Dongshaea marina: one gene and its partner. The protein of the gene in region 1 interacts with the protein of each later gene in a pairwise test. Links are inferred from orthologs where the notes say so. Each region holds a gene or a part of one and is shown on either strand. Other genes may lie near its edges.

What was found.
Region 2: the proteins of DB847_RS15905 (region 1) and tusA interact in binary tests that used the Escherichia coli proteins (3 or more experiments, as listed by UniProt). The link is inferred for Dongshaea marina from one-to-one orthologs.

The regions. Positions count from the first base shown.
Region 1 is NZ_CP028897.1:3,389,242-3,397,103, forward strand. Bases 4,856-7,745 are described here. They hold DB847_RS15905 (IscS subfamily cysteine desulfurase), read right to left. Parts: upstream 6,963-7,745; coding sequence 5,748-6,962; downstream 4,856-5,747. Other genes in these bases: hscB (co-chaperone HscB), read right to left, coding at 4,856-4,978; iscA (iron-sulfur cluster assembly protein IscA), read right to left, coding at 4,987-5,310; iscU (Fe-S cluster assembly scaffold IscU), read right to left, coding at 5,325-5,711; iscR (Fe-S cluster assembly transcriptional regulator IscR), read right to left, coding at 7,014-7,469; trmJ (tRNA (cytosine(32)/uridine(32)-2'-O)-methyltransferase TrmJ), read right to left, coding at 7,595-7,745. In the rest of the region: ndk (nucleoside-diphosphate kinase), read right to left, coding at 121-546; Fe-S cluster assembly protein IscX, read right to left, coding at 2,038-2,238; fdx (ISC system 2Fe-2S type ferredoxin), read right to left, coding at 2,257-2,595; more of hscB, read right to left, coding at 4,460-4,855; more of trmJ, read right to left, coding at 7,746-7,862. UniProt on the Escherichia coli protein: Master enzyme that delivers sulfur to a number of partners involved in Fe-S cluster assembly, tRNA modification or cofactor biosynthesis. Catalyzes the removal of elemental sulfur from cysteine to produce alanine.
Region 2 is NZ_CP028897.1:10,845-16,115, forward strand. The notes cover bases 2,487-5,271. They hold tusA (sulfurtransferase TusA), read right to left. Parts: upstream 4,111-5,271; coding sequence 3,862-4,110; downstream 2,487-3,861. Other genes in these bases: DB847_RS00055 (TMEM165/GDT1 family protein), read left to right, coding at 2,678-3,232; DB847_RS00060 (DNA-3-methyladenine glycosylase I), read left to right, coding at 3,281-3,859; DB847_RS00070 (ABC transporter substrate-binding protein), read right to left, coding at 4,177-5,271. Also shown: glyS (glycine--tRNA ligase subunit beta), read right to left, coding at 1-1,390; glyQ (glycine--tRNA ligase subunit alpha), read right to left, coding at 1,400-2,311. UniProt on the Escherichia coli protein: Sulfur carrier protein involved in sulfur trafficking in the cell. Part of a sulfur-relay system required for 2-thiolation during synthesis of 2-thiouridine of the modified wobble base 5-methylaminomethyl-2-thiouridine (mnm(5)s(2)U) in tRNA.

The sequences.
Region 1 (7,862 bases):
GAGCTATTGACCGTACTGTAGCCAGTGAAGCCTGGCAACCTTTACTCGCGATCCGGAGCGTGACGGATAGAAGGCGCCTAGCCGCAGCGCCTGCGCTGCGGCGGCCTGCCAGGAGTGCAACTATCGGGAGTGCAGCTCGCTGTCGGTAAAGAAATAAGCGATTTCGCGAGAGGCAGATGCAGGTGCATCCGAGCCATGCACCGAGTTCTCCTGAAGGCTCTGGGCATAATCGAAACGAATCGTCCCCGCCGCAGCATTCTCCGGGTTGGTTGCCCCCATGATCTCACGATTACGGGCAATCGCCTGCTCTCCTTCCAGCACCTGAACCATCACAGGCCCTGAGGTCATATACTCGACCAGATCATTAAAGAATGGCTTGCCATCATGCTCAGCATAAAAACCCTGCGCCTGTTCACGGCTCATCTGTAGCATCTTAGCAGCAACGATCTTAAGGCCTGCCGCCTCAAAACGCTGGTAAATTGTGCCGATCAGATCGCGCTTTACCGCATCGGGCTTCACAATCGAGAATGTACGTTCAATCGCCATTTATAACTTCCTTTTATCTTGAGACAAAGCCCGCCCATGCGGGCTCTTTTTGATGAATCACCGAGAGCCAGGAGTGGCAGAGTAAACGGCCACTCCTGGCTCTTCATTACCTATTGCACTAAGAGAAGCCCTCAGTCACAAAGATTTTGCAGCGCCCGCGCCAGAGTTCGCACCCCATGCCCCTTGGCACCGACGCCCCACAGCTCGTTACCACTCTTCTGGTAGGATCCCGCAAGATCCATGTGTAGCCAACGGACTCCCTCAGGCACAAAACGCGACAGGAAAGCCGCCGCCGTCGAGGCGCCTGCCATCCCCTCTCCCGAGTGCACATTCGCCATATCCGCAAAAGAGGAGCTCAGTTGTTCGCTGTGCCAGGGAGCCAAAGGCAATGGCCAGGCCAACTCATGCTCAACTGCCGCTGCATCCAGCAGCTGGTGTGAGAGCTCGGGATCCAGGCTAAACACGGCGTTGTAATCACGACCCACCGCGACCTTGGCTGCACCGGTCAGGGTTGCAGCATCAATGATAAGCGGCGCCCCGGTTTCGGCTGCGGCCAAAAGGCCGTCTGCCAGTACCAGCCGCCCCTCAGCGTCCGTATTGAGCACCTCAACGGTTAAGCCATTTTTATAGGTGATGATATCACCCAGCTTATAGGCATTACTGCTAACCAGGTTTTCCGCACAACACAAATAGAGTCTGACTCTCTGATTGAGCCCCCGGAGAATCGCCAGAGCCAGAGCTCCGGTCACAGTCGCTGCGCCGCCCATATCGGTGCGCATCACCGTCATACCATCGGCTGATTTAAGAGAGTAACCTCCGGAATCAAAGGTGATCCCCTTACCCACCAGGCAAGCCGCAACCTGGGCATCATCGCTCCCGGTCGGGTTGTAATCCAGCTCCAGCAGCACCGGCTGATGCTCACTGCCACGACCCACGGCATGGATCCCGGCAAAGCCCTCATCCAGCAGTTCACTTCCCTGGATCAGGCGGTAGCTCACCTTATCCCCTGCCACCACATTCAAAAGCTCGACAGCTTCAAGGGCCAGTGTCTGGGGTAGATGCAGTCGGGCTGCCCATTGATCATCCGACGTACCCAGTCGGTGGTCAGCTGAAGATCGTTAAGCTCCTGGAGCTCACTTGCCTCAAGCTCTCCCCAATCCAGGCTCTCATTGCCCTTGGCGGTGCGAAATCCGTTGGCAAAGGCCCAGCGGCGCTCGGTATCCCAACGCTCTCCATCCAGGCGAACATTGTTAAACCCCTGAGCACTGAGCTTACGCCCTGCCATCTGGATCCGGCGCAAGGCATCATCAGCCTGACAATCCACATGAATAAACGCTTGCTCTGCACCAAAACTCACGAGTTGAGACTCACCCCAGGCAACCGAGGCAGGCTGAGTCGATAACTTAACCCTGATCGCAGAGTACATAGTTGTTTCCTATTGTTATATTTTTCTAAGCCGTATAAAAAAGCGGCTGCATGGCAGCCGCTTTGTCAATCCGCCTCATCCATCCAGGCAAGAATGATCGCTTCGAGAATCGCTTCATTACTGCGTCCCGGCTCATCATCAAACTCTTCCAGCTCACAAATCCACTGATGCAGATCGGTAAATCGCACCGTTTTGGGATCCAGATCGGGGAAGCGCTCAACAAGTTCGATCGCTATCTCACGTGAATCGGTCCATCTCAGGCTCATCATCCTCTCCCTGTTTAATTAATGCCGTTCAGATACCTGGTTCAGGGTGTAGCGCGGGATCTCCACCTCAATATCTTCATCGCCAAGCTTAGCCTGACAGCTCAGGCGTGACGTCGCCTCCACACCCCAGGCCTTGTCCAACATATCATCTTCGCGCTCTTCGGGCTCATTCAGGGAGTCCTCTCCCTCACGCAAAATCACGTGACAGGTCGAGCAGGCGCAGGAGCCCTCACAGGAATGCTCTATCTCAATTCCATTTCGCAGTGCAACGTCGAGTATCGACTCGCCGGTGGTAGCTTCAATCTCCATCCCCTCAGGACACAGCTCGTCATGAGGTAAAAAAGTAATCTTTGGCATGGTTAAACCTTATCTATATTTTGACCCTGCAACGCCTCACGGATACTGTGATCCATACGGCGCGCAGCAAACTCAGCACTGGCAGTGTCGACCGCTTCTATCGCACCCTTGATCGCATCGGTATCCTCCTCCAGGCAACGAGCCCGCAGGATAGCCATACTCTCTTCGATCTGCTGACGCTCCTCGGCGCTCAAAAGCTCCTGACCATGGGCCTTAAGGGCCGCCTCAAGGCTCAGGATCACCCGCTCACCCTCAACCCGCTGCTCAGCCAGCATCCGGACCTGCACATCATCCTTAGCATGGGCGATGGAGTCGCGGATCATGGTTTCGATGTTTTCATCGGACAAACCATAGGAGGGCTTGACCTCGATCGAGCTTTGTACCCCGGTCGATTTTTCCATGGCGGTCACAGACAAGAGTCCATCGGCATCCACCTGAAAGGTCACGCGGATATGTGCGGCTCCGGCCGCCATCGGTGGAATATCTTTAAGAACAAAGCGAGCCAGAGAGCGACAATCACTCACCATCTCCCGCTCGCCCTGAACCACATGGATCGCCATCGCGGTCTGGCCATCTTTGAAGGTGGTAAATTCCTGGGCCTTGGCCACCGGAATCGTGGTGTTGCGGCTGATCAGCTTCTCGGTGAGACCTCCCAGTGTCTCTAGTCCCAGAGATAGGGGAACTACATCCAGCAGAAGTAGCTCAGAGTCCGGCTTATTTCCCACCAGGAGATCGGCCTGGATCCCGGCGCCCAACGCCACCACCCGATCCGGATCGATACTGGTCAATGGCTCCCGGCCAAAGAACTCGGCAACCGAGGCTCGGACCTGGGGAACCCGGGTCGAACCACCAACCATCACCACTTCCAGCACCTCATCAGCACTCACCCCCCATCTTTGAGGGCACGGCGGCAGGCGCGAATAGTGCGTTGAATGAGTGGCTTGATCAGTGACTCAAACTGCTGCCGGGTCAGGGTGAGCTGCTGCTCAGCATAATTGATCTCAACCTCAGCCTGGTTCGTCAGTTGCAGCTTGGCCTCGCAGGCCAGTTGCTGCAAGGTACGCAGCTGCTGAGCATCCACAGAGGCTGGCAACTTAAGTTCATCTCTTATCCACTGTACTATGGCATGATCAAAGTCATCCCCACCCAGAGCAGAGTCGCCTCCGGTGGCTAACACTTCAAAAACGCCCTTGTTCAGGCGAAGCACAGAGATATCAAAGGTCCCACCGCCCAGATCATAGATAGCGATGACGCCCTCCTGCCCCGAGTCTAGGCCATAGGCGATGGCGGCTGCAGTCGGCTCATTGAGAAGCCGCAGCACATGCAGGCCTGCCAGACGGGCCGCGTCCTTGGTGCACTGACGCTGGGCATCATCAAAGTAAGCGGGAACCGTGATCACCACCCCATCGAGGGATCCACCCAGGCTCTCTTCGGCGCGTGAAGCCAGGGCCTTGAGGATCTCAGCAGAGACTTGGATCGGGTTGACCGGCCCCTGACGGGTTTGAATTTCGACCAGCTGGTCACTGGCGCCACTGAGCTCATAGGGAAGATGCTGATCCTTTAGATCGGCACTCGCCTTCCCCATCAGGCGTTTGACAGAGACGATTGTATTATGTGGATCAAGTGCCGCTTTTGCCTTGGCCTTGGCTCCGACCTCAATGCTGTCCATCTCATAGCGAACCACCGAGGGCAGGATCACCTGACCCGAGTGATCGGGTAGGGTAACGGCTTCACCGCTACGAACCGTTGCGACCAGAGAGTTAGTTGTTCCTAAATCGATACCGACCGCTCGCCGGTGTTGATGCGGAGCGGCACTTTGCCCGGGTTCCGCGATCTGAAGTAATGTCATGTTGTTAATCGATTATTATATTTCGAACAGTTTATCCGCGAGCTGCTCCAGCTCCTGCTGTAGCTTATCGATAAACTTGAGCTTGCGTAACATATCCGCAGCTTCGCTGTACTGTTGCTGGCTAAAAAAGGCGACAAATTGCTGCTGCATGGTCAAAAACTCATCGCTCAGCAGCGTTTCAAAGTCGGTGATACTCTGCTCCGGATCCTTGTGATGCGCGATCTCGGCAAGCTTTTCCCGCCACTCCATCTGCTGCATCAGAAAGGCAGGATCCCGCAGCGTCTGCTGCTCAGATTTAAGATCGATACCACGCAGAGAAAGCAGGTATTCTGCCCGGCGCAGGGGAGAGCTCAGGGTCTGGTAACCATCGTTGATCTCGGCTGCGCGCTGCACAGCAATCAGACGTTCATTTGCCGGTGCCGCAGCAAATTTATCCGGGTGAAACCGGGATTGTAACTGGCGATAAAGCGCGGCAAGCCGCGCTTTATCTATCTCAAAGTCCTCTGTAAAACCAAACAGCTCAAAGTAGTTCATCAAAGGCCTCATACATGGAAGCTTTCGCCGCAACCACACTCATCCGTAGCATTGGGGTTATTGAATTTAAACCCTTCATTCAGCCCCTCTTTGACGAAATCCAGCTCAGTCCCATCCAGATAGATCATGCTCTTAGCATCAACCACCACCCTTACACCCTGGATCTCAAAGACCTGATCGTCATCCGCCAGCTCATCGACAAACTCCAGCACGTAAGCCAGTCCCGAGCAACCTGAAGTTTTGATTCCCAACCGCAGGCCAATTCCACCGCCCCGTTTCTGTAAGAAATCACTAACCCGGCTTGCTGCTGCATCGGTCATGGTGATGGCCATTACACTACTCCTACTTATTTATCTGTATGTTTATTCTTGTAATCGTCAATCGCGGCCTTGATCGCATCTTCCGCAAGGATAGAACAGTGGATCTTCACCGGAGGCAGTGCCAGCTCTTCGGCAATCTCAGTGTTCTTAATAGCGCTCGCCTCATCCAAGGTTTTACCTTTCACCCATTCGGTGACCAGTGAGCTGGATGCAATCGCAGATCCACAGCCATAGGTTTTAAACTTGGCGTCTTCAATCACACCCTCGTCACTCACCTTGATCTGGAGCTTCATGACATCGCCACAGGCGGGTGCACCAACCATTCCGGTCGCAACATTTGGGTCATTGGCATCCATGGCCCCAACATTACGCGGATTCTCATAGTGATCAATCACTTTTTCGCTATATGCCATAATCAGCCTCGCTTAATCTGTGTTGCTTGATGCATCTTAGTGATGCTGCCACTCGACCTGGTCCAGATCGACACCCTGCTTGTACATATCCCAAAGTGGAGACATCTCACGCAGCTTGGTGATCGACTTTTGGATCAGCTCGATCGCATAATCGATATCTTGCTCTGTGGTAAAACGACCAATGGAGAAACGAATGGAGCTGTGTGCCAGCTCATCATTGAGCCCCAGAGCGCGCAATACATAAGATGGCTCAAGGCTGGCGGAGGTACAGGCTGAGCCCGAGGAAACCGCCAGATCTTTAAGGGCCATCATCAGTGACTCACCTTCGACGTAGGCAAAGCTCACATTCAAAATACCCGGTACATGGTGCTCTAAAGAGCCGTTGAGCTGGACCGCCTCAATATCCTTGATGCCGTTCCACAGACGCTCACGCAGTGCCAGGATACGCTGAGTCTCTTCAGCCATCTCAACTTTGGCAAGGCGTGCCGCTTCTCCCATACCCACAATCTGGTGGGTTGCCAGAGTCCCTGAGCGCATGCCACGCTCATGGCCACCACCATGCATCTGAGCTTCCAGGCGAACCCGGGGCTTACGACGTACATACAGGGCACCGATCCCCTTAGGTCCGTACATCTTATGGCCGGAGATAGAGAGCATGTCGATGTTCATCTCATTGACATCAACCGGAATTTTTCCAACGCTCTGGGCACCGTCCACATGGAACAGGATCTTACGAGAGCGACACAGCTCACCGATCGCCTTGACATCCTGAACCACACCAATCTCGTTATTGACGTGCATCAAGCTCACCAAAATGGTGTCATCACGCATCGCCTGTTCAATCTGCTCAATGCTGAATAAGCCATCATCTCCGGGGGTGAGGTATGTGACCTCGAACCCTTCACGCTCCAGCTGGCGGCAGGTGTCAAGCACCGCCTTATGCTCGGTCCGGGAAGTGATGATGTGATTGCCCTTCTTTTTGTTGAAGTGGGCTGCGCCCTTAATCGCCAGGTTATCGGACTCGGTCGCCCCGGAAGTGATCACGATCTCGCGAGGATCTGCGCCAATCAGCTCGGCTACCTGATCCCGTGCCAGATCCACCGCCTCTTCGGCTTGCCAACCGAAACGGTGTGAGCGTGATGCAGGATTACCAAAGGTGCCGTCAAGTGTCAGGCACTGCATCATTTTTTGGGCAACTCGCTCATCAACTGGGCAAGTTGCCGCATAATCTAAATAGATAGGCAACTTCATCTTCTTCTCCATTATCCCCAAGGCGCTTGGCTCTACTAAGCCAAGAAAATATTACTGCTGAACCTCGATCTTATATTGATCGTCGTTCTCTGAAGTGAGTGACTTCTCAGAGCGCAGAATCAACTCTGCCAATGAAATACCTTCCAGGAAGCTTGACACCTGCTCACTGAGATCCTGCCACAGATGGTGAGTGAGGCAACGCTGGCCTCCCTGACACCCCTCCTCTCCATGACAGCGGGTTGCGGTGACCGACTCATTAACGGCAGAAATCACCTTTCCAACCGAGATCTGTGCCGCTTCCATTCCCAGGCGATAACCGCCCCCCGGTCCCCTGACACTGCTCACCAACCCCTGGCGGCGTAGCCGGGCAAACAGTTGTTCAAGATATGACAGGGAGATCCCCTGCCTGTCCGATATATCGGCCAGCGGCACGGGACCTTGCTGACTATTCAGGGCAACATCCAGCATCGCAGTAACAGCGTATCGTCCTTTTGATGTCAATCTCATAAGAATTCCCGAACCAATGAAAATAAGTGTGCGGATAATTCCATAGTTGACTAAATTAGTCAACTTATTACCTGACTATTTTAGTCAAGTATTTCAACTTTAAGTTTAGCTGAATATTGACATGGCTATTTCTCGCTCTGCATCTTCTTTTGCAGGGAGCTGAGAATACCGCGCAGGATGTTCAATTCCTGAGCTTCAGGACGTACCCGGGTAAATAAACGACGCAATTTACTCATGACCTGCCCCGGGTGCTGGCGGATGATAAAGCCGCTCTCAAGCAGGGTCTGTTCAAGATGTACAAAAAAGCGCTCGAGATCCTGCTGCAGCGGATACTCCTGCTCTTGTGACACCTCCTCCTGTGTCTCAAGGGCCAAGGTCGCCATACGCACCTCA
Region 2 (5,271 bases), 3.4 Mb from region 1 along the record:
TCCCGACCAGGGTATCCATCTTGTCGGCCAGGGCTACCGCAGAAGCGACATCTGAACCCGGCAGCTCATCACCCGAATAGCGAGGCATATACTGCTCATTCAGAGCTACCGCAACCTCTTCCTGCTCTCCATCATGGCGAGCATAGTGCATCCCCATCACACCCTGAGTATCGGTGAACTCGAATACCATGGAGGTCATGAGATCGCATTTCGAGAGTAGCCCGGCGCGCTCGGCGTGCTCAACATTGGCTCCAATCTTACCTGCGATGAAACCAGCCATTGCAGTGATTCTATCCGTCTTATCTCGCAGGGTGCCCAACTGCTTCTGGAACAGGACACTCTCAAGCTCAGGCAGGCGCTCAATCAGCGGGCGTTTGCGGTCGGTATTGAAGAAGAACTCGGCATCGGCCAGGCGGGGGCGAACCACTTTTTCGTTGCCCGAGATCACCTGGGATGGATCTTTAGACTCGATGTTGGAGACAAAGATGAACTTAGGAAGCAACTGACCCTTGTCATCATAAACAGGGAAATATTTCTGATCGCCCTTCATGGTGTAAACCAGCGCTTCCGATGGAACCTTGAGGAACTCAGGCTCAAACGATGCGGTCAGCACCACGGGCCATTCAACCAGCGAGGTGACCTCCTCCAGCAGTTCCTCTTCGATGTCGGCGGTCCCGCCAACCTCTGTGGCTGCTTGCTCGGTACCGGCCTTGATCAATGCTTTACGCGCTTGGTAATCCGCCATCACCTTGCCGCGCTCTTCAAGCTGGCTCAGGTAGAGTTCGGCATGCTCCAGGGTCAGCTCTGGCTCACCCATGAAGCGGTGACCGCGGATGGTCCGTGCAGATTCTACCCCCATGATGTTGCCGGGGATCAGCTGATCGCCATGCAGCATGGTCAGGGTCTTGACCGGGCGGATAAACTGGAAGCTCTTATCACCCCAGCGCATAGGTTTAGGGATCGGCAGCTTGGCCAGAGCCTGGCTCACCATCTCAGGCAGAAGCTCAGTGGCTGGCTTGCCCTTGATCTCGGCAGTATGTAGTAGCCACTCACCCTTGTCGGTGGTCAGACGTTGTGCCTGCTCAACCGTGATGCCATTCGAGCGGGCCCAGCCCTGGGCTGCCTTGGTCGGGTTGCCTTCGCCATCGAATGCAGCTGTGATTGCCGGGCCACGCTTTTCAACCTGTTTATCTGGTTGAGCGTTGCCAAGGTTTGCAACCTGCAGAGCCAGGCGGCGTGGTGCTGCAAACCAGCGGAGCTCTCCGTGGGGCAGCTCCGCCTTATCCAGCTCAGCTTCAAAATTACCGGCAAACGCTTCGGCCAGCTTGCGAAGAGCCTTAGGTGGCAGCTCTTCGGTACCAATTTCTACGAGAAAAGTTTGTTCAGCCATGCTGCTTCCTTATCCTTTGGTTTTGCACATAGGGAAGCCGAGCGCTTCTCGGGAAGCGTAATACGCCTCAGCAACGGCTTTGGTCAGGGTTCGGATGCGTAAGATATAACGCTGGCGCTCAGTCACCGAGATCGCCTTTCGGGCATCCAGCAGGTTGAAGCTGTGTCCGGCCTTGAGGATCCGCTCATAAGCGGGCAGGGGAAGCGGGGTCTCAAGAGCTAGCAGTTCCTGACACTCTTTTTCACACTGATCAAACTGCTGGAACAGGAAGTCGACATCAGCATATTCAAAGTTATAGGTTGATTGCTCCACCTCATTTTGGTGGAACACATCGCCATAACTGATTTTACCCAACGGACCATCGGTCCAGACCAGATCGTAGACGGAATCAACACCCTGGATATACATCGCCAGGCGCTCCAGGCCGTAGGTGATCTCGCCTGTAACCGGCTTACACTCCAGGCCACCAACCTGTTGGAAGTAGGTAAACTGGGTGATCTCCATGCCGTTGAGCCATACTTCCCATCCAAGACCCCAGGCACCCAGGGTTGGGTTTTCCCAGTTATCTTCGACAAAACGAATATCATGAACCAGGGGATCGATTCCCAGTGCTTCCAGCGAGCCCAGGTACAGCTCCTGGATGTTGTCCGGTGATGGCTTGATGATCACCTGAAACTGATAGTAGTGCTGAAGGCGGTTAGGGTTTTCTCCGTAACGACCATCGGTTGGGCGGCGTGATGGCTGGACGTAGGCGGCCGCAAATGGCTCAGGGCCAAGGGCACGCAAACAGGTCAAGGGGTGAGATGTTCCGGCCCCAACCTCCATATCCAGTGGCTGTACCACGGTACAGCCCTGCTGGGCCCAATAATCCTGCAAAGTGAGGATCAGGCCCTGAAATGTTTTGATGTCGAATTTTTGCATTGTCAGGTTTCGTATGGTGAGCTGATAAAAGACAAATAACGACCAAGTATACCCTGACAGGGTGCGGGCGAGTAGCGAAAATCGGGGCGTTTGGCTAAATAACTAGCGATATCTTGTCTGGCTGGCGGGAGTTGTTTAATATCCCCGGGTCTTTGGGGAGTAGTCGCTCGATGTTTCGAGGCAATCATCAACATATTTGAAGCTCAATCTTCATGGTGATTGCGACCTGAGGCTCTGTTGAAACTGCAGAACTAAATTTGCAGCGCTTAACGGATCTGGGTTTGACGAGACCATTGGCCACGGCAATTTCCTGGGTGGGGCATTGCTGTGCGCCTTTGGTAAAAATGCCCTGCCCGGAGAGCCGTTATGTCTGTATTTACCATCTCGCTGGCCAGTGTCACCCTCGCTGAAATTGGAGATAAGACTCAGCTACTATCCCTGGTTTTAGTGAGTCGCTTTGGTAAGCCCCTGCCCATCATCGCCGCCATAGTGTGTGCCACCCTGCTTAATCATGCGGTCGCTGCCTGGTTAGGCATGGAGCTCTCCAGCTTTATCTCACCTCAAGTGCTCCGTTATCTGCTGATCATGAGTTTTATTGCGATGGCGATATGGATTCTGATCCCGGATAAACTCGAGCAGCAGCGTGTTGCGTCTCACGGTCCTTTTATCGCGAGCTTTATTGCATTTTTTATTGCTGAAGTTGGCGATAAGACCCAAATTGCGACCACGATTCTCGGGGCGCGTTACCCGGAGGAATTGAGCTGGGTCGTTATCGGATCCACTCTTGGCATGTTGTTGGCTAATGCCCCCGTGGTATGGATTGGTCGCTGGTCAGCAGATAAATTACCTCTGCCGCTGGTGAGGCGAGTGACGGCTGTTTTGTTTGTGGTCCTGGCTCTTTTCACCGGTTTTGGGGTTTGACTCCTGATCTGCTAGGGTAGGTCGATTAGAAACAAAAGGAGCTGGGTGATGGGCGATCAGAGTCGTTGTGGTTGGGTTGGCGTGGATGCACAGATGATCCACTACCATGATTACGTCTGGGGGCGCCCTGAGCGTGATGGCCGTGCTCTGTTTGAAAAGCTCTGCCTGGACGGTCAGCAGGCGGGTTTGAGCTGGAGCACTATTCTCAAGCGGGTTCCGGATTATCGACGGTTGTTTGCCGGATTTGATCCTGAAAAGCTAAGCCGCTTTACCGAGCAGGATGTGGAGCGGTTAATGCAGGATAGTTCAATTATTCGTAATCGCGCCAAGATTAACGCAATCATAGGGAATGCCCGCGCCTATCTGAGGATGCAGCAGCAGGGGATCGACTTTTCAGAGTATATCTGGAGCTTTGTGCAGGGGAAGCAATTGGTTAACCCCTGGCAGTCGATAGAGCAGATCCCCGCCAGTACTGCTGAATCCCGGGCGATGGCCCGGGAGCTCAAGAAAAGAGGGTTTAGCTTTGTGGGGGAGACCATCTGCTATGCCTTCATGCAGGCCGTGGGGATCGTCAATGATCACCTGGTTAGCTGCGATTGCCATGCAAAATGCATAGAAAAAGAGTGAGCCTAGTTGGTGCCCTTTTTCACCAGGTATTGGTAGGGGGCACAATCCACTTGACTGTCAACGAGGCGGTGATCCATGAAGCGACAGAAGCTCGGGATATCCCGGGTGGTTGAGGGGTCATCAGCCGTAATCAATACTGTTTCTCCATCGGCCATATCGCGCACTTTTTTGCGTACCATCATTACCGGCTCCGGACAGCGCAGGCCGATGGCGTCAAGTGTGTGGTTGGCTGTAGAAAAAGTATCATTCATGCTGTTTACCTCATTATCGAGCGGTACATCTTACGTTTGACTAAAAAATAATCAAGTCTTTTGTGGCTAGTAGCCCTGAGAACGGGTGGAGGCTACTACCTTAGCTAGTCGGCTGGCGGTTTGCTTGGCATCACCCCGCGGGCTATCAAAATAACTGGCTATGGTATCTATGACGGCGCGACGGATCTCGCTATTGGCTGCCATCCCTTCGCTAAGGCTTGGAACCAGACTTCCCTGTTTCTCCCCCTCGATAAAGTCGTGATAAGACTTTTGGGCACATACATCAAATCCTTTGAGTGAGATCCCCTGTATCGCCGGGATAGAACCCTTGGCCAGGCTGAATTCTCTCTGGAATTTATGGCTCATGATGATGTGGGTCAGTCGCTCCTGGGCAGGCCACATGCTGTTATCCCGGCTCTTGAACATCGCCAGGCTATCGATATTGTAATCAAAGAGATCCTCTGTCCCGGGAGCACTAACGCACCAGATATCCTTGCCCGGGATTTTACCGGCCAGGGTGATCTCTCCCTTCGCCCAGTCACCCATCACCTGCATGGCGGCATCACCCCGTAGTACCATGCGAGTTGCAGAGTCCCAGCTCAGATTGTTGTTGTTTTTTGGAACATAGGCCCTAAATTTATGAAATAGCTCCAGTACCTTGACCATGGTTGGGCCACTGAGTGCTTTTTCATCCTGTTTGACAAAGGCATCGATAAAAAACTGCTGACCGCCCACCCCAAGAGCTATGGACTCAAACAGAACGCTTAGCTGCCAGGCCTGGTTACCGATGGCCAGAGGGGTGACACCATGCTTCTTGAGGATCTTTGCGTTATTCAGTAGCTGCTGCCAGGTTTTTGGGACTGACAGCTTGTAACGTTTATATAGAGTTGGATTGATCCAAACCCAGTTAACCCTGTGGATGTCGGTTGGAACCGCAACATAATGTCCCTTGTAGCGGAGATCCTTTTGAAGCAGTGGCGGCAGACGATCGGACCAGTTTTGCTTTCGTGCCAGTTCATCCAGGTTTTTCAGGAATCCCAGCTCGGCCCATTCCATCAGCTCTTTGCCCTTGAGCTGAGCTGCGGTGGGAGGGTTGCCTGCCAGAGCCCGGCTGCGAAGAGTCGCAATGGCACTTTTACCTCCGCCACCTTCAACGGCAAA